Regions from separate parts of the Mongoliitalea sp. genome, predicted to be linked through region 2. Evidence: riboswitches for the same ligand, from Rfam matches in the RefSeq annotation. Region 2 holds a riboswitch; each other region holds the start of a gene.

Region 1 (10,363 bases), on a different contig from region 2:
GAGTACATGCATCCTAACGATCTTGAGGCATTTGAGGAGTTTTTGAGACTAGATGAACATTTTTTGTCTAAAAATCAGTTTTTGGAGTTTAAGTTAAGAACGAAAGATGATTCTTATAAGACTTTTGCTTCAAATGGTAAATTGATTTACAGTAGTGATGGGGTTTTTTTGTACAATGGCATTGCACGGGATGTCACCAAGCTACGGGAAGCACAAAAGGAATTGATTTTGGCAAAAGAGCGTGCCGAAATGGCGGCCAACGCCAAAACACAGTTTCTTTCTATCATGAGTCATGAAATCCGCACCCCAATGAATGCAGTGATTGGATTGACTCACTTGTTGATAGAAGAAAATCCTAGACCAGACCAACTGGAGAATCTCAAAACCTTACAGTTTTCGGCAGAAAATTTACTGGGTCTGATTAATGATATTTTGGATTTCAATAAAATGGAGTCCGGTAAGTTGGAAATTGAGAGCATTCCCATTGATATCAAAAATTTAATCAATCGATTGATTTCCTCCTATAAATTTCAGGCAAGAGAAAAAGACATTCAGATCATATTTGATTTTGACCAACAGATACCCAATAATTTACTTGGAGATCCAGTTAGGTTCACTCAGATTATCAATAACTTATTGTCCAATGCTATTAAATTTACAGAATCTGGTTTTATAAAAGTGGTTGTAAAGCGTAAAAGACAACATATAAACGGTGTCCTACTGGATTTTACTATACAAGATACAGGGATCGGTATTCCGGAAGATAAAATTCAAGATATATTCAATGCATTTACCCAAGCTAGCACAGAGACTACCCGGAAGTTTGGAGGTACAGGTTTGGGACTCGCTATTGTTAAAAAACTAATCCAGTTGTTTGGTAGTGAAATTCACGTCCATAGCCAAGTAAATAAAGGAACCACGATTAATTTTGCCATCAAATTTGCAACATCCCAAGCTGAAAGTAACACCTCGCAAACCCCTATTCAGGAATTAAAGGATAATTTAAGGGAGGCCCGTGTGTTGATTGCGGAGGATAATGTGGTCAATCAGTTAATGATTCGAAAATTTATGCAAAAATGGGGTGTAAGAAATTTCACCATTGTCAATGACGGGCAGGAAGCTATCGAAGTTTTGGCGGATGAAAAATTTGATTTATTGATTTTAGATCTTCAAATGCCTCGAAAGGATGGCTTAGATGTTGCCCGTTTTATTCGTTCTCATGAAGATCAGCATATAAAGGACTTGCCACTCATTGCCATGACTGCTTCACCATGGGAAGAAATTCAGGAAAAATTTGAGGAGTTGAAGATGAATGAATACGTACCCAAACCGTTTAATCCAGATCATATGTATGCAAAGCTTATCAAGTTGTTACAACATAATTTGAGTAATTTTTGATGATTGCATCACATTAGCTGTATTTTTGACATCAAATTCTCACTAATGAAAAAAATAGCTGGACTTCTGATTAGCCTTTTATTTTTCCAAGACTTACATGCGCAGTCTTCAATGACGAATAGATCTACTTTTTATGGTACTATTGGTACCACAGGAGCAAATTTGCGGGAGTTTAACAATTTATTGGCAGACAAAGGATTAAGTCCAATGCGAAAAGGGTACACCAATTTTACCCTTGGATATATGGCCCGTTTTAATGATTTTATTTTGGGAATGGAACTGATCCAAAGTTCTGGTCCTCGATCAGATTTCGATGATTACAGGATTGGTTACCGTACATCTCGAGCCATGTTGAATGTTGGCTTTGCATTTACAGAAGAAGGTAGATTTCAGTTGATACACTACATGGCAGTAGGGGCCGGATATTTGAACTTTCAGATGTTACGTCCGGATGAACCTGCAACATTTAGTCAATTTATGGACAATCCTCGTCAAGGATATATTTTGCGAGATGGAAACGTACAGCAAAACAGTCTCAATATGACTGGATTTTTGACGGAGTTTGGATTTCAGATGGCGTATGATTTGCCTATCCCGGGACGGAGTGAAGCATTGGAATTGATTGCTAAATTTGGTTATTCTTTTTCACCGTTTGAAGATTCTTGGAAGTTGAATGGCATAAGTTTCAGCTCTATTCAAAGTGGAGCTTTCCTAAGGTTAGGAGCAGGTATCTCCATACCAGATCACAATTACTTTTACAAAGACGCTGATATTGGGGTTCATTTTTTTGGGAGCATGAATTTTACATCACCGACAGCATTAAATGAACGATTAGCTGAGAAAGGATACAATACCTTTTCAGGAAGGCCAAATAACTGGGGGTTGAAAATCATGGGATATAGTAAGGATTGGCTTTACGGTATTGATTTGTATAACCTTGGAATGAGTGGGCAGGCCTCTGAGCAGTTGGAGCATACGCTCAATTCTGTTCGATTATATGCTAATTTAGGGAAGAAATTTTTCGAGTTTAAAAATCTTGAGATGGGCGTACTTGGAGGTCTCGGATATGGGAATTTGAGATATACTTTGTATAATCCCAACAAGCCTGATTTTCCAGCCTTATTTGAAGAGCCCGATTTTGATGGCCGCCTAACAGGACGAGGTTTGATGGTCAAGCCTGAGGTTTATGTGGGCTATGGTCTTCCTCTTGCCTTGGGTAAATTCTTCAAAGTTTTCACAGCAGTACATGCAGGCTATGAACAGCCGCTGGGAGCTTACAGGTTAGGAGACTTGGGAATGGCATCTTACATGAGCAACCCGTATGTGCAAGTGAGTTTGGGTATTCGGCCTTAATCTTCAATTTCTACGATCAGTTCGATTTCTACTGCAAAGCCTAATGGAAGGGAGTTCATACCTACAGCCGACCTTGCGTGTTTTCCCTTTTCACCAAAAACTCCTACCATCAAATCAGAAAATCCATTGATCACTTGTGGATGTTGGGTAAAATCATCCTCACAATGAACCATTCCCAAGACTTTAACGATTTGTTTGACCTTATTGAGACTACCAAGTTCTGCTTTGAGCACTGCTAATTGTGCGATAGCTGTTAATCTTGCGGCTTCTTTGCCTTCGTCTATGCTCAGGTCTTTTCCAACTTTTCCAAGTATATATCCTCCTTCTGGAAGTTGTGGTCCTTTACCCGCCAAGAACAAGAGATTCCCCGAGCGGACTACATGGACATAATTGGCAATTGGATTGGAGATTTCGGGAAGCGCAATTCCTAATTCTTCAAGTCTTGCATCTGCATCCCAAGCAGTGATTTCTTGTTGTTGAAGTTCAGATCCATTGCTTGAGTGTTCCTTAACAGGCTGGCAAGCAAAAATGAGTAAAAGCAGAAGGGATCGATAATTCATACAGGTTTTTTTGTTTACAATTTACACAAGTTTCATCCTTGATTTTGATGTTTTTGATGATAAAGAGCGAATATTTTGCAAAAAAGCCCAATAATTCCACCTTTTGTCTGTAAATTTGAGCTTGCTTATCGAGAAAGACCGAGGGATGGGCCCTACGACGTCTTAGCAACCTGAATGCAAGGTGCTAATTCCCCTTCCGGAAATGCCGGAAAAAGATGAGCGGTTGATTCAACTTTTATCTTCCGGTTCTGCTCGTATAAGCTTTTTAATAACGATTATGAAAAATAGAACGGAACAATTAATAGCACTCGCACAGCAAAAAGTTTTAATTTTGGATGGAGCCATGGGCACCATGATTCAGCGGTATAAACTTTCAGAAGAAGACTTCAGGACTGCAGAGCTAGCCAATCACCCGAGACCTTTAAAAGGGAATAATGACTTACTGTCGCTTTCGCGTCCGGACATCATTAAGGCTATTCATGCTGCTTATTTTGAAGCGGGTGCTGACATTATTGAAACCAATACATTCTCGGGGACTTCTATTGCTCAGGAAGATTATGGATTGCAGCATTTGGCTTATGATATCAATTTCTTCTCAGCCAAAATTGCACGAGAAGTAGCAGATGAGTTTACGGCAAAAAACCCGGAAAGAACTAGATTTGTGGCGGGTGCTTTAGGCCCAACCAATCGGACTGCTTCAATTTCCCCCGATGTGAATGACCCTGGTTATAGAGCGATAAACTTTGATCAGTTAGTGGCTGCTTATGAAGAGCAAGTGAAAGGCTTGTTGGATGGAGGTGCTGATATTTTATTGGTTGAGACAATTTTTGATACTTTGAATGCTAAAGCAGCTCTTTTTGCTATACAAGAGGTTTTTGAACAAAGGAATATTCCTTTGAATCCAGAAGAAGGAGGTGTTCCTGTAATGATTTCAGGGACGATTACAGATGCATCTGGTAGAACCCTTTCAGGGCAAACCACAGAGGCTTTCTTGATCTCCGTTTCCCACGTACCGCTTTTCTCAGTAGGATTAAATTGCGCTTTGGGAGCTAAAGAGTTGAGGCCGTACTTGAAAGTTTTGGCTGAAAATGCGCCTTTCTTAGTGTCCGCTTATCCGAATGCAGGTTTGCCCAATGAATTTGGTCAATATGACCAAGGAGCCTCAGAGATGGCTGATCAAATAGAAGTTTTCTTAAAGGAAGGATATGTCAATATATTGGGCGGTTGTTGTGGTACCACACCTGACCATATTCGTGCAATTGCTGAAATTGCCGGGAAATATACCCCAAGAATTAAAGAATTTGAAGTGAGTAGCGATGAGTAAAATACGTCATAGTGAAGTGTTGAAGTTATCTGGTTTGGAGCCTTTGGTTTTCACTCCAGAAATCAATTTTGTCAATGTTGGAGAACGGACCAATGTGACAGGATCGAAAAAATTTGCACGATTGATCTTAAATGGTCAATACGATGAAGCACTCGATGTGGCTTTGGATCAGGTAAGGGGAGGAGCACAGGTCTTGGATGTGTGCATGGATGAAGGGATGTTGGATGGAGTGGCTGCCATGACAAGATTTTTGAATTTGATAGCTTCAGAACCAGAGATTAGCCGGATTCCAATCATGATAGACTCTTCCCGTTGGGAGATTATCGTGGCTGGATTGAAATGCGTGCAGGGTAAAAGCATCGTCAATTCCATCAGTTTGAAGAATGGGGAAGAGGAGTTTATTCATCAGGCTAAAACCATTAAAAAATTTGGAGCAGCGGTGGTGATAATGGCCTTCGATGAGCAAGGTCAGGCAGATACCTATGAGCGAAGGATAGAGATCTGCAAGCGTAGTTATGACATCTTGGTAGATGTGGTAAAATTCAATCCACATGACATTATTTTCGACCCGAATATCTTTCCTGTTGCTACTGGGATGGAAGAGCATCGCAGAAATGCGTTGGATTTCTTTTTGGCTACCCAATGGATCAAACAAAACCTTCCTGGAGCTAAAGTAAGTGGAGGGGTGAGTAATGTCAGTTTTTCTTTCCGTGGAAATGACCGCGTACGAGAAGCTATGCATGCGGCATTTTTGTACCATGCCATCAAGCATGGAATGGATATGGGGATTGTCAATCCTACCATGTTGGAAGTATATGATGATATTCCGAAAGATCTCTTGGATAAAGTGGAGGATGTATTGTTCGACAGGCACGAAGGAGCGACAGAGGCTTTGCTGGAATTTGCCGAGACCGTCAAGTCTTCGGGTAAAAAAGAGGTAATCAACGAAGCTTGGCGATCGGATGCTGTTGAAAAGAGGATTGAGCATGCACTTGTGAAAGGGATTATAGACTTTGTCATTGAGGACACGGAAGAAGCCCGATTGAACTATCAAAATCCTTTGAAAGTCATCGAGGGTCCTTTGATGGATGGGATGAATGTGGTGGGAGACTTGTTTGGTGAAGGCAAAATGTTTTTGCCCCAAGTAGTCAAGTCTGCCCGTGTTATGAAAAAGGCCGTGGCTTATTTAGAGCCATTTATGCCCAAAGTTGGGGATGCTGACTTCAATGCGGAGCAAAGCAGTGTGAAGAAAATACTGTTGGCAACTGTCAAAGGAGATGTGCATGATATTGGTAAAAATATCGTTGGGGTGGTTTTGGCTTGTAATAGCTACCAAATTATTGATTTGGGCGTGATGGTGGAAGCCCAAAAAATCATTGACGAGGCCATCAAAAACAAAGTAGATATCATTGGGCTTTCCGGCTTGATTACACCTTCTTTAGACGAAATGGTCAATGTGGCTTCTGAGATGGAGCGTCAGGGCTTGAAGATTCCTTTATTGATAGGAGGGGCGACAACATCAAGAATCCACACAGCGGTTAAAATTGATCCTGTCTACTCAGGCACAGTGATCCACGTGACAGATGCTTCCAAATCAGTTCCGATTGCGGGGGAATCCATTTCTGAGGAAACCAGAGAAGCTTATCATGTGCAAATCAAAGAGACTTACCGACAATTACGGATAGAACATGAAGCCAAGCAACAGATCAAGCAATTGGTGTCTTATGAGGAGTCCAAAGCCAATCCTGTGTTTATTGACTGGGATCATTATGTTCCTGTGAAGCCAATTCAAACAGGGATTACGGTCTTGGAAGATTTAGATCTGAATATTTTAAGGAGGTACATTGATTGGACACCATTCTTCAGTACATGGATGTTGTCTGGTAAGTATCCAAAAATTTTAGAAGATCCCATAGTGGGGACAGAAGCCACCAAATTGTATCAGGAAGCGAATACCATGCTAGATCAGATTATTGCTGAAAATTGGCTCAGTGCAAAAGCAGTAGTCGGCTTATTTCTTGTAAAAAGGAGTGGAGATGATGTCTCGATTATTGACGCCGATAAAGAAGTGAGTTTCCATTTCCTGCGTCAGCAAGGTAAAAAAGGTAAAGGAGTGCCCAATCGATCGCTTGCCGACTACCTACATCCGGAAAAGGAAGATTACCTTGGAGGTTTTGCGGTGACAGCAGGCTGGGGAATCGAACAAAAATTGGAAGAGTTTCAAGCAGCCCACGACGATTACCACGACATCATGCTGAAGGCCTTGGCAGACAGATTAGCCGAAGCAGGTGCTGAATATTTGCATGAATTAGTTCGAAAAGAATTGTGGGGATATGCGCAGACAGAAAATCTGGATAATGAATCTCTGATTAAAGAAGCCTATACAGGTATCAGGCCTGCACCTGGATATCCTGCCTGTCCGGAACACTCGGAGAAGCGAACATTATTTGATTTATTGGAAGTAGAAAAACACACTGGGATCACCTTAACTGATTCCTTTGCTATGTATCCTACTTCTTCTGTTTCTGGCTTTTATTTTGGACACCCTGAAAGTAAGTACTTTGGGCTCGGAAAAATCGGAGAAGATCAAGTAGCAGATTATGCCAGAAGAAAAGGGGTTTCCATGGCTCAAGCAGAAAAGTGGTTATCTCCAAATTTAGCTTATAATCCATCTCAACAACCTATTGAAAGTTAATTAAGAGCGTATGAAAATTACTGAATATATCACGCAAGCAGAACAAACACTTTTTTCATTTGAAATCCTCCCGCCATTGAAAGGGCAGAGTATGCAGGATTTATGTGATGGAATAGCTCCTTTGATGGAATTCAAACCACCTTTTGTGGATGTGACCTATCATCGGGAAGAATTTATTTACAAAAAGCATCCCAATGGTTTATTGGAGCGTGTAGCTACTAAAAAGCGTCCAGGTACGGTGGGAATCTGTGCTGCTATCATGAACCGCTTTCATGTAGATGCAGTACCGCATTTGCTTTGTGGAGGATTTACCAAGGAGGAGACGGAAAATGCCTTGATTGACTTGAATTTTATTGGTGTACAAAATATCCTTGCCTTGCGTGGAGATGCTCCGAAGACAGCCAATAAATTTGTTCCGGAAGAAGGAGGTCATGAATTTACCAAAGATTTGGTCAAACAGATTGTAGGGATGAACCATGGCAAGTATTTGCACGAAGAAACGGAGACAAGTTATCATACGGATTTCTGTGTAGGAGTGGGAGGGTATCCTGAGAAGCATTTTGAAGCCCCCAGCTTGCGTACGGACCTTAAGTATTTGAAAGAAAAAATTGATGCTGGTGCAGAATATATCGTAACCCAGATGTTTTTCGACAACGAGAAATACTACGAATTTGTACGAAAGGTACGGGAGATGGGTATTGATGTGCCGATTATTCCAGGATTAAAACCTATAACCACGTTGGGACAAATCAGTATGCTTCCACGAACCTTCTTTATCGATATGCCGGATGCCTTGATGGATGAACTGGAAAAGTGCAAAACCAATGCAGATGTAAAAAAAGTGGGGATAGACTGGGCCATTTATCAAAGTAAGGATTTAATCAAAAACGGTGTGAAGGTTTTACATTACTACACGATGAGTAAAGCTGAGGCTACCTATCAGATTGCGAAAGAGGTGTTCTAAGAGAGGTAAACTTTTCCAAAGTTGAAACATCAAGCAGTGGGTCAAAATCATCCCGAAAAACTTTGGAAAAGTTCTCTTTCGGACGTTTACAAACTTTTCCAAAGTTGAGATGAAAGCTCCTATAATTAATCATGCCTATAAAACTTTGGAAAAGTTCTCCCGACTCCGATTGTTTTTTTAGTTGATTCGTATTAGCTTTAGACTAAACTAGTTGATAGTCATATCTATTCATATTGGACTAACCTGGTCGTTAAGGAAATAATTATGAGATCTGCCTTATGAAAGCCAATAAACCTTTTTTCTTTTTCCTGCTCATTTTAATGGGTTTTCTTCCCTTATCCTGTGATTTATTTTGCTTTGATGAGTGTGCCTGTGGACGCTTGCCCACGCCTCGAAATTTTGTAATTGATACGATGACAGCAGGTGTTTTAGCAAATAATCAAGTAGTCGATCCTACCCAACCGTATGCTGTGGATGATTTAATCATCCGGATTTTGGTAGATGAAGTCACCTATGCGAATGCCTCAACCCATACTAAATCTTTTTCCTTTTTTTCAGCAGCTTTTGCTTGTGATCCAATTCCTCCTGGTTCGGCTCATCCCTTGAAAGCGATAAAAATCTTAAGTAATAGCGCTTTGGAATGGAAAGACCAAGCGATTTCCTCAGGAGAAGAGATTACAGAACTATTTCGCGTGGCTGGATTCGGTTCTGATACATCCTTTGAATCCTTGATTCGATATAGGTTTAATTTTTTGGAAGCTATGCCTTTGGATATTCGCCTAAAAGAACAACCTGAGAAAGAAACTACTTTTGATATCACCTTGGAATTAACCTTGAGTGATAATCGGATTTTTAAGTTTGAGGATTTGAGGTTTATTGTTTTTTAGTTAGCAAAGTAATCTCGAATGTTACCTTGCTTTTACTAATTTTTTACTGACATAGAATTTATCGTCGAAAACGAGCGTGACAAAGAGAGGAATAGTCGTTTCTTTTTGCTCCAAAACAATCGGTAGATTGTTAGCACCTATTTGGGTTGACAAATTCTCTTTTTGTATCAGTTGACCATGTGCATTTGTAATGAATAAGTCGGTTTTCGTAGCTTTTTCTAGAAATACAGAAACCGTAAAGGAGTTGTGAAAGGGATTAGGGTATATTGTAATGTCGAAAGGATTTCTCCCGTCAACTGGCGGGATTGAAGTAATTACAGATTTTTTTAGGACTACTTCATAAATGGTTGGTTCCGCACTTGTAAGGGTAGTTTGATTGCTTGAAAAAGGATTTTTTATAGGACTTGATAATCCCCCAACAATATGGCCTACTATAAAAGAATCCTCCTTTAGCTCATGAAGTTTGATCACTTTATTGCTATAGGCGGGAAGGGATTTATTTACGATGAATTCTGAACTGGCTCCCAGTAGTCCTGGCATTTCTGTAGGGATTAAGAACTCACGCAACGTATCATTAGCATAGCGAGTGACTCTGCTAATAGTTTTTGTGAAAGGGACTAAATCATCCTTTATCAGGCTACCATTTTCATAATAGTATTGACTAATTCCTCCAAAAAAGAGTGCATGGTTTTGTTGATTTTCCGCATCATATAAAGCGACCTTGGCACCATGATAATTACTGAGGTATTGATTAAACTCAGTTCTTGGTTCGTAGCCTGATGCTCGGATGTCAACAGGGTAAAGGAAAGGTAAATCCGCATTGATCTGGAAAACACCAGAAGAAATCATGTAGCCAAGTTCACCTGAACCAAATACTTGAGGGACCAAGTTATAATCTCTTCTTCTCAGATGGACTGGATCAACAATGCTTTCATATGATTCGATTTGAAGGTTTGTTTCACTGTGAATGAGCTTAAACTTCTTGATTTGATTGGTGTAGCTTTGGATGTAGGATGGGTTGCCCATGGGATTATACCTACCATCAAATCTATGACCGCCAATAAGGTGAAAAGTATCACCTATTTTCCCCATTTGGCCGCCTGTAACGGCAAATCGTTGGTCCTCTAGTTGTACGAAGTAATTATTGATTCCAGTTTCTTGGTTGATAATTGCTTCTATGAG
Region 2 (10,363 bases):
GAACTTACGGAAGAAAGAATTGCCCGCTTGATGAGCATTCAAGGTGATAAAACAGCAGAACAGTTTCACCGTGAATTGGGAGGAGTTTTGACAAAAAAATGCGGTCTTGCCCGAGAAAAATCTGTGATGGAAGAAGGCCTTCAGGCCATCAAAAACCTTCAAAAAGAATTTTATGTACGCTTAAAAATTCCAGGTTCTGCCAAGCAACTGAATATGGAATTGGAGAAAGCTGCACGGGTAGAGGACTATTTGGAGCTAGCGCAATTGATTTTCCATGATGCCTTGCAACGGGAGGAATCCTGCGGTGCACATTTCCGTGTAGAGCATCAGACTCCTGGAGGAGAGGCCAAGCGGGATGATGTGAATTTCCAATATGTCTCTGCTTGGGAATATGCAGATGGCCACTTCAAGCTTCATAAGGAAGACTTACAGTTTGAATTTATTAAACCACAAGAACGAACCTACGCCTGATTATGAAATTAACCTTAAAAATATGGAGACAGGCATCCAATCAATCCAAAGGAGGATTCGAGACCTATGAATTGAATGGGTTGCATCAAGAGATGTCTGTGCCGGAGATGTTGGATGTGTTAAACGAACAATTGATTTTGTCTGATAAAGAACCTGTTGCTTTTGATTCGGACTGTAGGGAAGGTATTTGTGGGCAATGTGGCTTTGTTATCAACGGTGATATTCACAGTCCTGAGAAGGGTGTGACTACCTGTCAAACTCATTTACGTAGTTTCAAAGATGGTGAAACATTAGTCATTGAGCCTTTTCGTGCAAAGGCCTTCCCCATCAAAAAAGACTTGTGCATAGACCGTAGAGCCTTTGACCGCATCATCATGGCGGGAGGCTACATCAGCGTCAATACAGGCCAAGCTCCTGAGGCCAATAGTACACGGATTTCTCATGAATTAGCAGAAGAAGCATTTGACTCCGCGGCATGCATTGGTTGCGGTGCTTGTGTGGCTATGTGTAAAAATGCCAGTGCCGCACTCTTTACAGGGGCAAAAATCAGTCATTTAGCTATGCTTCCTCAAGGAAGTATAGAAGCTGGTAAGCGCGTAAAATCAATGGTAGCTCAAATGGATGCAGAGGGTTTTGGATCCTGTACGATGACCAAAGCCTGCGAGGCAGTATGCCCCCAAGGAATTTCAGTTGCCAACATAGTACGGATGAATCAAGAGTACTGGAAAGCATGAACTAACATCTTTAACAAACAGCAATATCCAAAGCTCAAGTAGCTCAAATTCTTTGACCTGTTTTAAAAAATCACGAGAAATGGTTGGTAAATCCAACCAAGCATATTTTCTTTGCAGTATCCTTTCACTTTTTAGTGCTTGGATTTATACAGAAGAGGCGAGAGACAGGCTCTGAGACCCTCTGGCAACCATCCGTGTGGAAAGGTGCCAATTCCTGCCGATTGGAATATCTCCCTTCGGAACTATAAATTCAACAGTTATGACACGTACGGCTTATCAGCATTAACACATCTTATCAACTTGTGAACGACTCATGCGGTCGCTTCTTCACATGGCTTATTGCCAATTGCTTTCACCTTGTGTTACATCTCATTAGTTTACATTTCCCATGAATTTGATCAGCAGTTATTATACCATCGATATGAGTCAAGATACCTTCATCCATCATGAACCCTTCACACTAGAATCCGGAGAAATTTTACCTGAGTTTGAGTTGTCCTTTACCACCCTAGGCAATCTCAATGCCGCCAAAGACAATGTAATTTGGGTCATTCATGCCTTGACAGGTGATGCAAAGGTCTCTGATTGGTGGAATGGACTTATTGGCGAAGACCGATTCTATGATCCATCCAAGCATTTTATTGTATGTGCCAATTTACTAGGCTCCAGCTATGGCAGTACCTCTCCCTTGTCAGTAAACCCCATTAGTGGAGATTTTTATTATTATGACTTTCCGCAAGTCACACCACGAGACATGGCCAATTCGTTGGATTTGCTAAGGCAGCATTTGGAAATTGAAAGGATAGACACCATTATTGGCGGTTCTCTGGGAGGGCAGGTAGGCTTGGAATGGGCTTACCTACTTCAAGATCAGGTAAAACATAGCATCATCATTGCATCCAATGCCAAGGCTACTCCCTGGATACGAGGTTTCAATGAAACACAACGGATGGCTATAGCTGCTGATTGCACCTGGGGCGAACGGCAACCTGATGCAGGAAAAGACGGTTTGAAAGCCGCCCGAGCCATTGCTATGCTTTCTTACCGCCACCCCAAAGACTTCGAACTCAAACAAGAAGATACGGAAGAAAAACTGGACAATTATCGAATTTCATCCTACCTCCAGTACCAGGGACAAAAACTGGCCAAACGCTTTAACGCCTTTTCCTACTGGACGCTGAGCAAAGCCATGGATGCACATGACTTGGGAAGAAAACGTGGTAGCCTAGAAAAAGCTTTACAACAAATTCCCAGCAAAGTATTAACAATTGGGGTGGATACAGATATGCTTTTTTTGAAAGAAGAATCACAGTTGATAGCCAAGCATGTCCCTAAGGGCACCTATCGGGAAATCAGCTCCCATTTGGGGCATGATGCATTTCTGATAGAATACGAGCAACTAAGCTATATTCTAAGCAGTTTCTACTTAGAAGATACACTTTGATGTTTACTTGATAGCCAACAATTCAAATACCAAAACACCCTCCTCCATATCTGATCGGTTGGGATGTGTGGTACAAACCCATATCCCTTCCGAACTAGAGTAAGATAATTGAGGGTTATAGGCATTGATGGGAAATATAAACTCTCCGAGTTTGCTAAAATTAGCATCCGTAAGCACCAAACCCCATTTAGAAGGAACAAAGTCCATACCTGGTCCTTCCATCTCTGGGCGTTCGTCAAACTTTACAACTCTGGCCATCATATCAAGTTGCGGCAAATTGACCACATCCCAATACGCATCAGAATAATTCATTAACCACATAATTTCTTCCATATCTTCGAAGATATCCTTTGAAGAAGTGGGGGGACTAGATGAAAACTGACTAAAGGAAACTTCCTGTTGCTTTAATTCCCCGTCTTGGTACACCCAAATATCTTTGAAGTTATGATTGATGATGACAGCATTATTAAGCCCTTCAAATAAGGTTGGCATAATATTTTTATTCAGGTTAGTTCCTAAAAAATCGGCTGCATAGGTAGATAAAACACTGATTTCATTCGTATCCAAGTCCAAACGAAGCAAATTGGGCATCCCTTGAATTTCTTCTGGACTTAAGGTGTTCCAAGCAAATGTAAGCGGTGCTGCGGGAAAATAAACACTTGATTCTGTAGCAACAAAACTAAAATTCAATAGGGAAACATTCTGAGCAAAAAGACTTTCTGTAGGAATTGAAACCCGCCTCAGGATGGACCCTTCACTATCAAATTGGATTAATTTATCTCCAAAGGTCGATACCCAAAATGATTCATCATATCCCCATTGAGTATCCATTATCGGCCCACCTATTCCATCTGGCCCATCAGCTTCTAAACTGATAACTAATGGTGATGAATCATCAAGCCCCTTATAAATCGCAATTTCCGAGGTAGGATTGTTAATCACTAAGATTTTTCCGGCAGAAGATATCCTCCACCCTAAATTAAACTGTCCCCATCCTTCCGGTAACTGAAGCTGCTTGAGCTGTCCAGTTAATTCAAAAACGAGGGTATCATTCTGAGTGGATTTAGTACCACATGCCAACAGAAGTAATCCAACAAAAGTTAAGAAAAGGATTCGAACCATAGTTTTTGTTTTAAATTTAAAAACTAAGTTTCACCAAAGCAACTAATTTTTTAACCACTTAAATACTTGAATGCTTACTCACGCAAATAAGGTTGAACAATACTTCGATTTTTAATAGGTTGGTTCAATGAAATTCATACAAATCAAAGAAATCTGCCTATACATATCTGACCTTGATCTGGCAGAGGATTTTTATGGGGACACATTAGAAATGCCTGTCATATCCAAAGTCAAAGGAAGGCATATATTCTTTCGCTGTGGAAGCTCAGTTTTACTTTGCTTTATTCCTGAGGTCACTGCCAAAGAAGAAACACTCCCCGCTCATTTTGCAAAAGGAAAGCAACACATTGCTTTTGAGGTCAATAAACAAGATTACTTGGAAGCAAAATCAAGGCTTTTAGCAAAAGGAATCAACATCACCCACGAACAGGGATGGAAGGATAGTTTACAAAGCTTTTATTTTGAAGATCCTTTTGGGCACGTATTAGAAATCGTACCCAAAGGAATTTGGGAATCTTAGGCCCTCACCTGTAAAAATTTTCGAGGGATATTCACCAACATATTTTGTGCAATTCCAGGGATACGAATAATAAAATAGTCTTTGTTACCTTTATTGATACACTCACCTTCCATTCCTTCCAAGGCCCCGCCAACAATTTTTACCTGCTGTCCTTTTTCAATTTCTCCTGACTCTGTCTCTACAGCAACACCTGTTTCCAAGATACGCTGTATGGTCTCAATCTCTTCTTCACGAACGGTCGCATGTTCACCCGCAAAATGAACAAATTTCACCGCACCAGGTACCTGAAGGGATTCCCATAAATTTGCTCGGGATGTTTTGACGAATAGATATCCATTAAACAATGCCTTTTGGACTTTCTTTTTCCGATCAGACCATTGTCTCAGTTCTTCAATGATCGGTAAATACACCTCCAAGCCTTTCTCTCTCAGTCGCTCTGCTACTTTTTTCTCTGCACGGGAAGTCGTGTACAGCACATACCACTTCAAATCATTCATCATAGTTGTCCGAATTGTTTTCAAAAGTAGTCAAAAAACACTTTTTCAAACACGATAACTAGGGTTAAAAATACTCAAACATTCAATAAAAAACCCCTGGGTTATTTACCCAAGGGTTTAAACAATTAAAAACCACCAACCTTTATCAAATCATGTTATTTCAATTTGCGAAAAAGCATATTCAGTTTATCCGCCAACAAATACATGACAGGTACGATTACTAACGTAAGGAAGGTTGCAAAGGTTAGACCAAATATTACAGTCCATGCCATCGGCCCCCAAAAGTCTGCGTTATCCCCTCCAATGTAGAATTGAGGATCAAATTGACTCAATAAAGTAGCAAAGTTGATATTCATCCCAATGGCTAATGGAATCAATCCTAAAACAGTGGTAATAGCCGTTAGTAAAACAGGCCTCAATCGGGTTTTACCACCTTGAACAATACTGCTAAGCAACTCATCATAAGAAAGATACTCTCCATCTTTGACTCCTAACTCTTCTCTTCGGCGCTCTCTTACCAAATTGGTATAGTCAATCAAGACAATGGCATTATTTACCACTACTCCTGCTAAGGAAATAATCCCGATACCGGTCATAATCACAACAAAGTCCATGTTGAAAATTACCAAACCAAGGAATACACCAATGGTACTCAAAACAACGGAAGCCATGATAATAAATGGCGTAGTTACTGAGTTAAATTGGGCCACAATAATCAAGAAAATGACCGAAACAGCGATAAACAAAGCTCTTAATAAGAAAGCGGTTGATTTAGCCTGCTCCTCCTGCTCTCCTGTAAACTTAACATTAATACCATCCGGTATAGAATAATTAGCCACAAGCTGCTTCAATTCATTGTTGATTTCAGTTGGATTGTATCCGTCCAAGACATTAGAGAAAATCGTGATCACTTTATTAAGATCTTTCCTTTTGACTGACCCAAAAGTGGATCCATACTCTAAGTCAGCAACGGCTGAAATTGGCACCTCTTTTTTGTTACCCAACTTATCTCTAAAATTAATTTTTTTATTGACCAAAGAAGCCAAATCGTAGCGATACTCATCTTTCAGACGCAGCTGAATGGGATAATCGTCCTCTCCTTCCTTGTATTTGGAAACTTCCTGACCAAATAAGGCCGTACGCAATTCACTGGCGATTTGAGAAGTAGATAAACCAAATCGTCGAGCTTTTTCACGATCAATCTTTAGAATCACTTCTGGGCTTCCCAACTCTAAATCAGATTTCAACTCTTCAATACCAGGGATATTGGCAGAAACCAAGGCCTCTCTGAACTGATTTTCAAACAAAATCAATTTTTCGAAATCCTCTCCACTCACCTCAATATTGATTGGTTTCCCTACCGGTGGGCCATTACGCTGTTTATCAACAGTAATCAATACACCTGGATATTTTTCAACCATGGTGCGGATTTCTTCCATGATTTTATTCGTGTTCACACCTTGTCTGTACTGATATTCCACAAAGCTTATCGTTACCTTTGCTTTATGCGGAGTATTGGCCGTGCTTGGTCCCTCCGATTGATCACCTGTACCTTGTCCAACCTGAGAAATGATAGACTCCACTACATCACTGTATGGTTCCATCAATTGCAACAACTCATCCTCCATCCCTAACATAAATGCATTGGTAGCCTCTGTATCTGTTCCAATTGGATTCTCAATAAATACATTGACTAATGCAGGCTGATTATCAGGGAAAAATAGCACTTTTGGTGCTCTAACACCTAATAACACAATAGATAAAACCAACAATAAATTAACACCCGCAAAGAAGAAATAAGGATTATAACCTTTTAATGCAAACTTCAATGTTGCCTCATACAAGTTTTCCAATCTAACCAAAAACACATTCTGGAACCAGCGGATAGCAGGTCTTAAAGCATACACATTGAATACGGTCAGAATCGCTACAATGCCAAACAAATTCCCAAAAGTGATCGAACCTGCCAAGAAACTTATAATCGACATTACCCCAAAAACCAATGCAACAATCAGATTTTTGGTTTTTGGCTTGACTGATTCCACATCCTGAACTTTCATAAATAGGGAAGTAAGCACAGGATTGACCACCAAGGCAACAAACAAGGAGGATGATAATACAATGATCAAAGTAATCGGTAAGTATTTCATAAACTCCCCAATAATGTCATCCCAAAAGGCCAATGGCATAAAAGCTGCCAATGTCGTAGCTGTAGATGTAATGATTGGCCATGCAACCTCTCCTACCCCTTCTTTTGCCGCACGAATGGGACTTAAGCCCTCTTGCATCAAACGGTAGATATTTTCTACCACCACAATTCCATTATCCACCAACATTCCCAAAGCCAAAATCAAGGCAAACAATACCATCAGATTGAGGGTAATGCCGAAGGAGTTTAAAACCAAGAATGAAATAAACATGGAAAGCGGGATAGCAATCCCTACGAATAAGGCGTTTCTAAAGCCCAAGAAGAACATCAGTACCAACACCACGAGAATTACCCCGAAGATGATGGAGTTTTCCAGGTCATTGACTTGTGAACGGGTATTTTTGGATTGATCATTGGTGATGCTTACTTCTAAATCCGGGGGAAATCTATTAGCTTTTGCATTTTCAATGATTCCTTTAATCTTGTCAGCAGCATCAAGCAGGTTTTCCCCACTTCTTTTAACCACATTCACAGTGACCACAGGTAACTTATTGCTACGAGCATAGGATTCACGTTCTTTGTACGTATCACGAACCTCGGCCACATCCTCCAAATACACAATTTTTTGGTTCTCGGTTTTTACAATAATCCCATTTAATTCACTTGGATCAGTAAATTCCCCTGTGATACGAAGTGATCTTCTAAACTCCCCATCCAAAATATTACCACCCGAAATAGTGACGTTTTCTTGTGAAACAGCTTCTGAGATATCCGAAAATGATACACCCAAGGCTTCCATTTTAAAGATATCTGCATCAATTCTGATTTCGCGCTCTACTGTACCACGAAGCTCTGCTTTGGAAATTTCCGGAAGTTTTTCGATCTCATCTTCCAAATATTCCCCAAACTTCTTCAGCTCCTCTTCTGTGTAATTCCCCGAAAGATTCACGTTCATGATTGGGAAATCAGAAGTATTGACTTCTATCACATCGGGATCCTGATCCAAATCAGTTGGTAATTCACTTTTCGCCTTATCCACCGCGTCTTTGACATCCTGAATCGCTTTGGAAATCTCAACACCAGGGTTAAACTCCACTACAACAGAAGAAAAATCCTGAACAGAGGTAGATTTAATATTCTTGATGTTATTGATAGACTTCAGTTCCTTTTCAATGGGACGGGTAATCAAATTCTCCATATCCACTGGAGAGTTACCTGGATAAGCCGTTCCTACATAGACCGTAGGAATGACGATCTCAGGAAATGACTCTTTGGGCATCGTAGTATATGCCAAAATACCTAGTACTGTGATGATGACAGCTAAGATTACTACTGATGTTTGATTATCAACTGAGAGCGAGCTCAGCCCGAACTCCCTGACGATTTTCTTGGGTTGGTTTTCTTGAGACATGGTGACTTAAGCTGCAATGGTTACTGAAAAATTATCTCCTACTTCTCTGAACCCTTTATCCACCAAGGTTTCTGCTCCTGTCAAACCTTCCACGATTTCAGAACGATCCTTATAGGTCCTTCCACGCTTAATGTAGCGCTTTTTGCTTAATCCATCTTCTACAATAAACACATATTCCCCTCTATTATCCTGCAAAATCAAGTAATTTGGAACTTTGACAGCTTCATCCACTTCGTAGTCCTTGATTTTCAAAACAGAAATCATATTTGGCTTTACATTAGGAAGATTAGGTAAAAACACCTCTACCTTGAAGGTGCGATTGTTTGGATTGATAATGGATCCAACGGCTGATACTTTTGTTCTGAAAGATTCATTGATGGATGGGAAGGAAATCTCTACAGAATCCCCCTTACTGATTACACCAATGTAGCGCTCAGAAACATCTGCTTCCACATATAGTTCACTCACACCCACAAACTGGAACATTGGAGAGCCTGGCTGTACCAATTCACCTAAGCGAACTTGTACGGATTCCACTGTCCCGTTAAATGGTGCTCTGACCAAGGTTCTCGATTCTTGGGTTCTTAGTGATGCCAGGCTTTTTTCCAAAGTCTCTTTTCTGTTTTTTGCTTCCAAAAACTGTAACTCGGTTCCAATCTGCTGATTCCATAAGCGTTCTTGCTTTTCAAATACAATAGCGGCAAGCTCCAATTGCTTCTGAACTTCTTCTATATTTCTCTGGATAGACTCGGAGTCGATTCTGGCCATCACCTGCCCTTTTGAAATCTGCATCCCCTCAATAGCAATCACTTCGGTTACTCTTCCAGACACCTCTCCTGAGATGTTCACATTTTTCTTGGAAAGGACCGAACCGGCTACTTCCACATAGTTTTCAAACTTACCTACAATTGGTTGAATCGTAGAAATCAACACTGCCTTTCTATTGGCTATTCCAAACTCAGGGTCTAGCAAAGAAATTTCTTTTTCCAAAGCTTCAATTTTCAAGCGTAGATCATTGGCGTCTTTCTTCAAAGTTGCTAACTCATCTTTTTTCACAGTAAGCTCATCTTTTTTTCCACAAGAGAAAGCTACCACTGTCAGTAGTATCAAAATAAGTGATGAATAGGTTTTCATATATTTGTTGGTGTAAATGCTTGTGATAGATTTCATTATAATAGTCCGAGTGCCTTCTCCAAATCCACTTTGGCGATCAAGGCATCATACAGGGCTGCGAAATAATTGGTTTCGGCTTCTTTCAGGGCAGAGTCGGCATCCACCACTTCTAAGTTAGAACCCACACCTTCTTGAAACTTGATTTTAGCCATTTCAAATACTTCCAAAGCGAGATCCATATTTTCTGCTTGTAATCGGAGGGACGCAACTGAATTACTTAAACTCACTTTAGCTTGATAGACTTCCACTTCGAATGAACGCTTAAGGAAATCCTGTTGATTTTCCAATTGCCTTAACTGAACTCTATTTTGTTGGATACGAGCAGCTTTGGAAAAGCCATCAAAAATGGGAATGCTTAAATTAAAACCGACAAATGCACCTGTAAACCAATCGTTCCTATTTAATTCAGGTAATGATAAGGAGGCCCCCGATCGTGTATAGGTTAAAAATGCATTTAAATTGGGCATGTACTGGATTTGATTATTTTTCATATCTAATCGAGTCAAGTCCATATTCGTCTTCAACTGATCCAATTCTACTCTGCGGTTCATTTCAGTAGCCAAGAGATCAGTCACCTCAGCTATATTATTAAAGTCTCGAATGGTCTCGGCCAATTCAATCGTATATTCCGAAGGAAGACCCATTTGAAGTTTTAATACCTCTACACTTATAGCAGTGGCAGCAACAATTTTATCTAATTCAGTTTTTAAATTATTTCGTTGTACTTTAGTCCTGCTGACATCAATTTTTTCAACGAAACCAGCTTCATAAAGTGCTTCCGTCTCACGTAGTAATGTTTCTACTCTCTCAAGGTTGACCTCAAAAATCCTTCTGCGCTCATC
Region 3 (10,363 bases), on a different contig from region 2:
CAAGAGTCACTCTTCTACAGCCCTTGTTTTAGCACTTGACAGCTTGGGTGTGTTAGAATCTTTAAATTACGACGCTTTTATGAGCGGTGATTCCTCATATTTGGCAACCTTCAATGAGTCTTTGTATACAATTGATGTGTATAACCTAGACCAAGGTAGCTTACGTCAGCGGATATTTTTGGAAGAAGATGGCCCATTGGGCATACCCTCTGTTGAGTCTTTGGTCTATGGAGATGGGTACCTATATGTATTCGATGGATATTCAAAAAAAGCCTTGGAAATCGGATTAGATGGCTCTAGGAAACTCATCAACTTCCGAAATGTAGATTTTAAGGATGGGCGTTTGTCGACTGATATATTTTACAGTTTTACCCCTGAATTTGGTTCTTCTCCTATTTGGAAAGAAGGACAGTTTTATATTCCTGTAGCATCAGATGTAAATTATGAAAGCTTAGCGTATTACCAAAGTTTTCCGATCGGTCAATATGACATGCAATCAAACAGCGGAGTTCGCTCTTTTGGGGCTTGGGACAAAGTATATCAGCAAAAAGACGGATATTTTGGATTTTTGGGTGAGATATCTTTAAGTGAACATTCAGAAGGTGTAGCCCTATCTTTTCCAATGAGCCCTCGAGTTACTTTATTTGATACAGAAGGTAATTTTCTAAAAGAATTGTGGATAGCCACCAGTGATTTTCCTGTATTGGCCAAAGGGTTAAGTAGGTCCAATGAGGATTTACAAAAGGAACAGAATTTAGGTATTGTGGAGCCTTGGTTTTTGAAGACCATGTACCATCCTCAGTTAGATGCCATCATTCGTTTAAAGAAAAAACCACAGGCGCTTCAAAAAGCAGATGGGACCTTCAATACCAATCTTTTTGGTCAATGGCTGCTCTTGGTCGCGAAAGCTGAAACGGATTTCAAAACCATTGAAATTTTTGAATTAGATGCTGGCAATTTGATTTTACCTATCTCTTTTCCTTATAAAAATGGCGTATTAATCAAAAATCGGAGTGAAGAGGTAGAAAACAAAGCCACGTTTACATTTATAGTATTGGACTAAATTCATGAATTACTAACCACTAGTTGTTATGCGATTGATTCTTTTGATTGTTTTTCTTTTTGGGGTTTGTATCGTTCATTCGAAAGCCCAAACTGACTTTTATCTCTATGGCTGTGAAAACTGTACGCTGACAGAGCTGATTCCCTTTGGGGATTATAAGATCGTGAGCTATTTGGAAAAAAGGAATTCCAATAAATCTCGATTGATGCTTTTGGACAAGCAGAATTTGGGTATTGATACCTTGACAGGTTGGCTAGAAGGGTATAGGCGGATTATAAAGACCGAGGAAAACTCGTTTACTTCTATTGGTAATTCTTCCCTTGACTTTAGCATTCAAGATGGCAAAATAGTGATTGACAGGAGTATTGGAATGAGGTATTTTTTTGATGTCAAAGAAAACGGAATGTCAATAGATGACCCAATATTTTTTTGGGATAATTGGGTAATTACGCCATTTTTTCAGAAAAAAGAATCTTCCAAGAAGGGTAAAAATAAGGAAGGTTCGAAATTATTTGAACGGCAGTTTTTTGCCTTGCCTACAAAAGATCTAAGGTCAAATCCGGATATTACTTCTTCTAGAAAGGATTTTTATGGTGGGAGAGTACCAGTGGAATCTAACTTCATCATCGATGGCAAAGAAAAAAATCCCTGGTGGAAATTTCATCCTATAACGGAAAAAGTAATCTATGAGGATATTCCCTACAGAAATGTCACCTATGCAGTGAATGGTGGTCAATTGCTTATGCTTGAGCGAATGAACAATACTCTTTATCTCTTAAGCCAAACTACCGAACAAGTACATGCAAAGCAAATAAAGCTCGGGGTTGATACCAATAAATTTAGATTTTGGGAAGTGTTTTCTGATTTAAAATTTAAGCGGGATTATCTGTTGGTATGGAATATCCCTGAAAAACACTACGAAATTTGGGAACTGGACATTTCCCGTGCTAGCTATAAAGCTTTAGGAAAAACTCCCCATTACCCCTATCACATCGAAGATGGACATTACTTCGTCAAGTTAGAAACCGACAAACGGGTAGATATTTTGCGGTTACCCATATATTAGAAAGGTACACCTGTCAGGAGAAATATGCGCTGACAGGTGTATTTTTATGTGCTTAGAGCTTATCAAAAGCCTGCTGGAAATCTTCTTTGATATCATCGATATGCTCGATGCCCAAAGATACCCGAAGCATGGTTGGAGTGACTCCGGCAGCAGTTTGTTCTTCTTGACTTAGCTGTTGATGGGTGGTAGCGGATGGTTGGATAATCAAGGTTTTTGCATCGCCTACATTTGCTAAGTGAGAAACCAGTTTCAGTTCACTGATAAACTGACTGGTGCTTTCTTTATCGCCTTTCAACTCAAAACTCAACACCCCTCCAAAGCCATGCGTCAGGTATTTTTTACCAAATGCATGATGGGGAGAGGATGGGAGTCCGGGATAGTTTATTTTTTGGACTTTTGGATGGTTTTCCAGCCAAGTTGCCAAAGCCAAGGCATTTTCTACTGTTCGTTGCACACGCAGAGAAAGGGTTTCCAGTCCTTGAAGGAGCAGAAAAGAATTGAATGGACTTAATGCCGGGCCGAAGTCTCTCAATCCTTCTACCCTAGCTCTCATGGCAAAGGCTACATTGGGAAGTCCTAGAGGATTGTTTTCTCCGAATACCTCCCAAAAATTCAACCCATGATAGCCTTCTGAGGGTTCGGAAAACTGTGGAAATTTACCATTTCCCCAGTTGTAATTTCCTCCATCCACGATGATCCCTCCAATCGAAGTACCATGCCCTCCAATCCACTTGGTGGCAGAGGAGGTAACGATATTCGCTCCGTGTTTGATAGGCTGGCATAAATAGCCGCCTGCTCCAAACGTATTGTCCACTACTAAAGGCAGGTCATGTTTTTGAGCTAGTTTGGCAAAGGCTTCGAAGTCTGGAATATTGAACTCAGGATTTCCGATGGTTTCTAGGTAGATGGCTTTGGTATGTTCATCAATCAGCGGCTCGAAATCTTCTGCATTGTTACCTTTGGCGAATTTGGCTGTGATTCCAAGGCGTTTGAATGCCACTTTAAATTGATTGTAAGTACCACCGTAGAGGGAAGGGCTGGAGACAAAGTTTTCACCTGCTTGAAGAATATTGTTCAGGGCAAGGAATTGGGCTGCTTGTCCTGAGGAAGTGGCCACCGCTGCTACACCGCCTTCCAACGCTGCGATGCGTTGTTCGAAGACATCGGTGGTAGGGTTCATGATTCGGGTGTAGATATTCCCGAATTCTTTCAAAGCAAAGAGATTGGCCCCGTGTTCGGCTGAATTGAACACGTAGGAGGTGGTTTGGTAAATGGGAACTGCTCTGGAATTGGTTGCCTTGTCTGGGGTCTGTCCTGCATGCAGTTGCAGCGTTTCAAATCGATAAGCCATGGTTGATTCGTTTTAAGTATATGATAGTTAATTGAATATGCGAATAGAATTGCCAATGCTGATTAACCAATAGCCTGTACCGATTGATGACTCAGTATTCTTTGGTAGGGATACGAATAAAATTGGCTTGCAAGGAGTGTTTTTCATGTGGTTAAGAATTTATAGTTCCAAGGAATGCTTGGTGGGAATTGGCACCTTTTCGACGATTCGAATGGTTGCCAGAGGGTCAGGGAGCCCGTCTCTCGCCTCTTCTGTATAAATCCCAACACCTAAAAAGTGAAAGGATGATGCAAAGAAAGGGTTGACAAACATGAAAAGCAAGAAAAACCCTATAAAAATTATAGAGTTAACATGTTTTTTTTTGGAAGCGTGTTTTTTTTGGTTTAGTCCGAGGAAACTAGCTTTTGAAAGAACCTTTTATAGGAGCTGTTTTTATTTTCCTTCTTTATTTCTCACTTTTAACATTCAATCATTTCTACTCATGGAGCTACAGCTATCGACCCCGGCCTTGTTATTTTCTGCGATTACGCTCATGATGCTGGCTTTTACAAACCGCTTTTTGGCCATTGCTAATCTCATACGGGGATTGCACAAAAAGTACTTGGAAAATCCCGAACAGGAGATCATTATTGAGCAAATTCACAACCTCAAGCGCCGGTTGAGCATGATTAAATACATGCAATTGTGTGGGGTATTGAGTTTCTTGCTCTGTGTGATATGTATGTTTTTGATATTTACAGAAGCACAGGAAGCTGCCAACTACGTCTTCATCGGAAGTATGTTGGCCTTGCTGGTTTCCTTGGGCATTTCTTTGGTTGAAATCCTGATTTCCACCCAAGCGCTTAACCTTGAGATTCAGGACATGGAATCTTTGTTTCAAAAACGATCTTCAGGGTTTTGGTTTAAAAAAGATAAAAACGATGAATAAATTACTGATTGCAGGTCTGTTTTTGCTGGTATCTTGTAAGCAAGCGAGCACCACACAGGCGCAAGAATCCACCGATGAAAAGGGGCTAAAAACCATCGTATTAAGAAATTTGGAGGAGACGAAGGATTTTTATACTTGGTCTTCGGATAGGATTCCCATGGTCTCTGCCCATCGGGGAGGTCCTTATCCCGGATATCCTGAAAATTCCTTGCAGGCCTTCGAAAACACCTTGAAGCATACTCCATCCCTCATAGAATTTGATGTAGCCGTGACCAAGGACTCAGTATTGGTCTTAATGCATGACAATACCTTGGATAGGACGACCACTGGAAAAGGCCGTGTCATCGATCATACCTATCAAGAAATTCAAGAATTTTTCTTGGTAGACAAAGAAGGAACGGTTACCGACTTTAAAGTACCAACCTTGGATGAAGTGTTAGCTTGGGGCAAAGGGAAAACCTTGTTTACGGTCGATATCAAGCGGGAGGTTCCTTTTGCAATGATTACGGATGCTATCCGTAGACAAGAAGCTGAGCCTTATGCAGCTGTCATCACATACAGTTTGGAAGCTGCCCAACAAATCCATCGTCTTCATCCAGACTTGATGCTGTCTGTCAGTATCCGAAATGAAGAGGAACTCGCACGTTTCCAAGCATCGGGTATTCCTGTAGATCGCTGGATTGCATTTACAGGCACCTCTGAGAGACCTGCTACATTAAATCAGCAGTTACATGAACTAGGTGTATTTACAATCTTAGGCACCATGGGCAACTTAGACCGAAGTGCCATTGCCCGTGGGGATCAGTTGTATGTGGGATTTGTTGAAAATGGGGCCGATATCCTGGCTACCGACAGACCTATTGAAGCTGCGAAGGCAATTGAAAAATTGAGACCGAAGGAGAGTTCGAAGGGGAAGTATTTTGGTGAGAGGTAGGAGGGGGGCTGTACCAAGTACCAAGTACGAAGTACCAAGTAGGGATTCGGGTATGAGAAGCGAGATATTAGAAACGAGACCATAGACTCAGGGCGTGTTGAGAACCAACGGTTGTCTGTTATAAACTCACTGTTCACTTCCAACTGCTCACTGTTCACTCAATCCAGCCGTGGACAGTCGACAGTTGACCGTCGACCCCCAACCAATCACTAACATGTACCAAGTACCAAGCGAATGAGAAGCGAGATACTAGAAACGAGACCATAGACGCAGGACGTGTTGAGAACCAATAGTTTCCTTTAAAACGGAACTCACTCCACTGTTCACTATGCATTGTTTGCTTCGACTTCGCTCAGCACAGGCACTGCTCACTCGTGCCGTGGACAGTCGACAGTAAACCGTCGACCCCCACCAATCACTAACATGTACCAAGTACAAAGTACCAAGTAGGGCTTCATGAAATAAAAAAGGATAATCGTATTTCAACCACAATCTAACCGTTGACAGTTGACAGATGACCGTCGACCTCTAACCACTCAATTAACCAATTACTTAATCAACCAATTTACTACATATGACAATCGATTTACGTTCAGACACTGTTACCAAGCCAACTCAGGGAATGTTGCAGGCCATGTGGGCTGCGGAAGTTGGTGATGATGTATTTGGGGAAGACCCTACGGTCAATGCTTTGGAAGAAAAGTTGGCAGCTATGTTTGGCATGGAGGCGGGCTTATTTTGTCCCTCCGGCACGATGACCAATCAAATTGCGATCAAACTGCATGCAGGCCCACATCAAGAAGTTATTTGTCATAAATATTCACACATTTACCTGTACGAGGCTGGAGGAATTATGGCCAATGCCCATGCATCCGTCAAATTATTGGATGGGCCTTATGGGAAGATTACCGCTGCGGATGTAGCGGCAGCCATCAGTCCAGACGATGTGCATGCCTGTGAGAGTAGCTTGGTTTCACTGGAAAATACCATGAACAAAGGTGGAGGTAGTGTCTATACATTGGATGAAGTAAAGGAAATCCGAGTCTTGTGTTTGGAAAAGGGTATCAAGCTCCACTTGGATGGTGCTCGACTTTTCAATGCCTTGGTAGCGACTGGAGAACAAGCAGCCGATTGGGGAGCGCAGTTCGATACCATATCCATTTGTTTGAGCAAAGGGTTGGGTTGCCCGATAGGGTCTGTGTTGCTGGGTAGCAAGCAGGCTATCAAGCGTGCCCGAAAAATCCGCAAATCCTTTGGTGGAGGCATGCGTCAGGCAGGTTATTTGGCAGCTGCGGCTATCTACGCACTCGACCATCAGGTTGCTCGATTAGCGGAAGACCATGCGCGGGCCAAGGAAATTGGTCGAATGCTAGGGGAACATCCTTTAGTAGCGGAAGTATTTCCTGTGGTCACTAATATCGTAATTGCTCGCCTGCAAGGCATCAGTCCTGAAGCTATGCTCGAACAGCTCCGAGAACAACAGATCTTTGCAGTGAAATTTGGTCCCGATCAAATCCGATTTGTTACGCATTTAGATTTTGGTGATGAGCAGTTGGAGGAGTTTGGGAGGAGAATGGCTGGATTAGATATTTGATACGTTTGGCAAAGAGAAATTATGAGGAGTAGCGAGTGATATATGCTTGCGCGATATAAATGGATATATGCCTGCTTCGACAAGCTCAGCACAAGTAAAGGCGATATATTAGAGGCGTGTAAAGAGGAAGAATATTCTTAAAAAAGTCTCAAGTATTTTCAGAATGTGAAATTTTATAGCGGCCGTGGCGCTTTATCGTTGCGGCCGTTGCGTGAACCATTCTTCGAATAGCTCTTGAAAGAAGGATTTTATTTTTCATTCTTTGCCCTTTTATCTTCTCGATAGTTTTTTTTCCAGTCCATATCAGCAGGAAATGTCATGTTAAAAAATAATTATGCGCATATATTGAGTTGCTTTTTCTTTAATCAACTCTCTCCATTTTTACTTTTCTTGGGAAGTAAAAATTCCCTGGACTGTCTTGATAAATACACCATTCGATGGCATCTTCTGACGGGATGTAGGTGATTCTCAACTTTTGATTTTGTTAATTGAAGTCGCAGTGCGTTAGTTTATTTTTTCTTACTTCTTTTTGTTTGGCATAGCCAATTTTGAGGTTAATAGTAGTGAAGCTACCATAGCAAGCAAAATCAGAACGATATGAGTACTTATGATATAATACGTATCGTATAGATGGAGGGTAAAACTTTTGTTTAGCTCCGGAAAGAAGAGTAAGGCCACCGTCAGAACTAATAAAACCGATAGGGAGATGCTTATTTTTGATTCAGTTGTACGCATTGTGAATTTTAACTTATTTTAGGTGAATTACTTTTTCGTATAAGTCTATCCGGATTATTAGCTTATTCAAGAATCACTATTTCATCCCCTTCACTGAAAGGGAACGTATTAAAGAAATACTCAAAGATGAAATGCCCTTCTTCTTTTTCATAGCTCCCCATGGGGACTCCCCAATCAACCCTTTTTCCAAATAACAAATGATGAGGGACATATTGGTATTCAGGGTATGTGTTTTTAACATGGTTGATTACATCTTGGAGAATAAAATTAAACTTTTTATCGGGGGAGGTTGAACTGATGGTGTATCTAGTGTTCTTGGCTGAAAACCCAAAATTTATCTGCATGTAAAAACAAGTAAATATGGGGGCTTCCATAGGCATGTAAAGGTTAAAACCTATTTCATTGTTAGGAACTACCTCAGGTACCGAGAGGGCATGACTTGGGGATTGAATATAAGAGTAATCGAAGACATCGTCATCCTGAAAAAACGCTATAATTTTTTTCCATTTAGGATCCTCCATTCCTTGGATCAAGCGATTGATTTTTCTTTCAGTTCGAGGACCCCATTGAGATTTGTAAATTTCATGAAGTTCTTTTAGCATTTCAATTTTCATGTTCTTTTATAACAGCTTTACTTCAATGGGAAAATATTTAGTCCACTCTCCGAATCAACGATAGTAGCTTCATCACATGACATCAATCGGTAGAAACCTAGACCCAAATATTAACTCGTAAACAGATACTTCTTTGAAGCCAAACACGTTGGACTGAAATGAGTGTTTTTCCTGAAGCTGCTCCTTATCAAGAAACTCAAGGTCTAAATTGTTGAAATACAGGTCGTATATTTCAGAAATAGGTTGATTAGCGAAGTCTTCTTTTACGATCAGCCTTTCCGTAAACCTACCATTTTCATTGAGGTAAATTAAAACAATTGTTCCAACATCTGCCAATAAGCTTCTAACGATCTGCACTGATAGAAAAGGGTTGTCTCTAATTTTTACAGAAATTCTAATGGATGGATCATCGGGATTGAGGATGGATTCATCTAAGACACTATCTGGAAAGCGTTTATTCAATACCTCTAGCAGCTTGATTTTATCTAAATTCAATGCCGCTGCTTGCTGTTTACATTTGTCCAATCTTTTCTGCTGAAAATCAAGATAAATATCTTCACTGACCTCCGTTAATACTATCGGATAGTAGTTTTTAATGATAGTTTCAATTTCCTTTAGTCTCATCCATTTTTAGTTGAGTTATCAAGTTAGTTGAATTTTGGTAAAAAAATATTTTAGTCAACGAAAATACTAATGACTGTTGTTCTGACAGTTCAAAACCATTTTCGTTTTGTGGCTGTCTCAAAAATAAATAAAGGCTAGTCGATTGCTCGGCTAGCCTTTATTGTCTAACTCAAAACTACTTTTGAGACAGCCTCTTACTGTTAATTATTGGGATTTGGAAAGAGATAATGCTGGATAATCCGTAAAACCTTTTTCTCCAGGGGTGTAGAAGGTGGACTGATCGTATTCTGCAAGGGGAGCATTCGCTGCGAAGCGTTCTACCAAATCAGGATTGGAAATGAATGGTTTGCCGTAAGCAACTGCATCAGCCAAGCCATCAGCGATAACATTGTTACCTTTCTCTTGGTCAAAGTTGGAGTTGATAATCAACGTGCCTTTATACATGGGTCTATACCTCTTGGCAATTTCCTTTTCTGCGTAAGGGATTTCAGACACATCATTGAAAGGCTCCGACAAATGCAGGTAAGCCAAATCGTACTGATTGAGTTTTTCTACGATGTAATCAAAGGTTGGGATGGTCTCCTCATCCATCGTCATCCCGAAAATACCATCCAATGATGGATTCAATCTCACACCAATTCTATTTTCAGGCATTACTTCTTTGATAGCATCGATAACTTCAAACAAGATTCTTGCTCTGTTTTCAATGCTTCCACCATACTCATCTGTTCGAATATTAGAGGTTCTGCTGAAAAACTGATGCAATAAATAGCCATTGGAGGAGTGGATTTCCACACCGTCAAATCCAGCTTTCATCGCATTCGCTGCGGCATTTTTGAAATCAAGGATGGTCTGTTTGATATCCTCAATGGTCATTTCTTTTGGAGTTTCAGTGTCTTTGAAACCCTCTGGAGTAAATGACTTAGCGTGTGGATTAAGAGCGGAAGGAGCATGAGGCAATTCCCCACCGTGGAAATCAGGATGAGACATTCTTCCTACGTGCCACAACTGAATGAAGATTTTACCACCATTCTCATGTACAGCTTCCGTTACTTTTTTCCAGCCTTCCACTTGGGCTTCGGAATAAATCCCCGGAGTATGTATATACCCTACTGCTTTTTTGGAAATCTGCGATCCTTCGGAAATGATCAAGCCAGCGGAAGACCTCTGTCTGTAATACTCCGCATGAATCTCAAAAGGAGCATTTTCCGGGTTATTGGCTCTACTCCTGGTCATAGGAGCCATGATCACCCTGTTTTGTAATTCCAAATCTCCCATTTGGAGCTTTTCTAAAAGCGGTTGTTGGATCATTTTATTAGTTGGTTTAATTATAATCTATGTATATACAACTATTCCCGAGCGACCATGGTTCCCAAGAAAACCTCCAGAAGATTTATTTTCCAATAATGAAATAATTCTCAAATCGGCCCATCAGCTGTTACTCGAACTTCATA

The links. Region 2 has a riboswitch for S-adenosylmethionine ahead of ACXIUD_RS12985 (homoserine O-acetyltransferase family protein). Riboswitches for the same ligand answer to the same signal wherever they lie in the genome.
Region 1: it holds a riboswitch for S-adenosylmethionine, as region 2 does, so the genes downstream of both, ACXIUD_RS02765 (homocysteine S-methyltransferase family protein) here and ACXIUD_RS12985 (homoserine O-acetyltransferase family protein) in region 2, are expected to answer to the same signal.
Region 3: it holds a riboswitch for S-adenosylmethionine, as region 2 does, so the genes downstream of both, ACXIUD_RS08890 (O-acetylhomoserine aminocarboxypropyltransferase/cysteine synthase family protein) here and ACXIUD_RS12985 (homoserine O-acetyltransferase family protein) in region 2, are expected to answer to the same signal.

Annotation. Positions count from the first base shown of each region.
Region 1 is NZ_JBSZCK010000011.1:120,675-131,037, reverse strand. Features, by position in the region: gene ACXIUD_RS02780 (PAS domain S-box protein) at 1-1,398, shown strand, start outside; gene ACXIUD_RS02775 (hypothetical protein) at 1,444-2,751, shown strand; gene ACXIUD_RS02770 (RidA family protein) at 2,748-3,311, opposite strand; SAM riboswitch class I at 3,434-3,533, shown strand; gene ACXIUD_RS02765 (homocysteine S-methyltransferase family protein) at 3,589-4,635, shown strand; gene metH (methionine synthase) at 4,628-7,330, shown strand; gene metF (methylenetetrahydrofolate reductase [NAD(P)H]) at 7,341-8,294, shown strand; gene ACXIUD_RS02750 (hypothetical protein) at 8,573-9,181, shown strand; gene ACXIUD_RS02745 (hypothetical protein) at 9,203-10,363, opposite strand, start outside.
Region 2 is NZ_JBSZCK010000035.1:27,672-38,034, reverse strand. Features, by position in the region: gene ACXIUD_RS12995 (fumarate reductase/succinate dehydrogenase flavoprotein subunit) at 1-471, shown strand, start outside; gene ACXIUD_RS12990 (succinate dehydrogenase/fumarate reductase iron-sulfur subunit) at 474-1,205, shown strand; SAM riboswitch class I at 1,347-1,456, shown strand; gene ACXIUD_RS12985 (homoserine O-acetyltransferase family protein) at 1,594-2,649, shown strand; gene ACXIUD_RS12980 (DUF4221 family protein) at 2,653-3,771, opposite strand; gene ACXIUD_RS12975 (VOC family protein) at 3,899-4,291, shown strand; gene ACXIUD_RS12970 (UpxY family transcription antiterminator) at 4,288-4,788, opposite strand; gene ACXIUD_RS12965 (efflux RND transporter permease subunit) at 4,944-8,348, opposite strand; gene ACXIUD_RS12960 (efflux RND transporter periplasmic adaptor subunit) at 8,355-9,482, opposite strand; gene ACXIUD_RS12955 (TolC family protein) at 9,518-10,363, opposite strand, start outside.
Region 3 is NZ_JBSZCK010000024.1:248,712-259,074, reverse strand. Features, by position in the region: gene ACXIUD_RS08900 (DUF4221 family protein) at 80-1,063, shown strand; gene ACXIUD_RS08895 (hypothetical protein) at 1,092-2,129, shown strand; gene ACXIUD_RS08890 (O-acetylhomoserine aminocarboxypropyltransferase/cysteine synthase family protein) at 2,182-3,480, opposite strand; SAM riboswitch class I at 3,637-3,742, opposite strand; gene ACXIUD_RS08885 (DUF2721 domain-containing protein) at 3,962-4,408, shown strand; gene ACXIUD_RS08880 (glycerophosphodiester phosphodiesterase family protein) at 4,401-5,342, shown strand; gene ACXIUD_RS08875 (threonine aldolase family protein) at 5,917-6,936, shown strand; gene ACXIUD_RS08870 (hypothetical protein) at 7,734-8,285, opposite strand; gene ACXIUD_RS08865 (hypothetical protein) at 8,358-8,909, opposite strand; gene ACXIUD_RS08860 (alkene reductase) at 9,114-10,220, opposite strand; gene ACXIUD_RS08855 (hypothetical protein) at 10,328-10,363, opposite strand, start outside.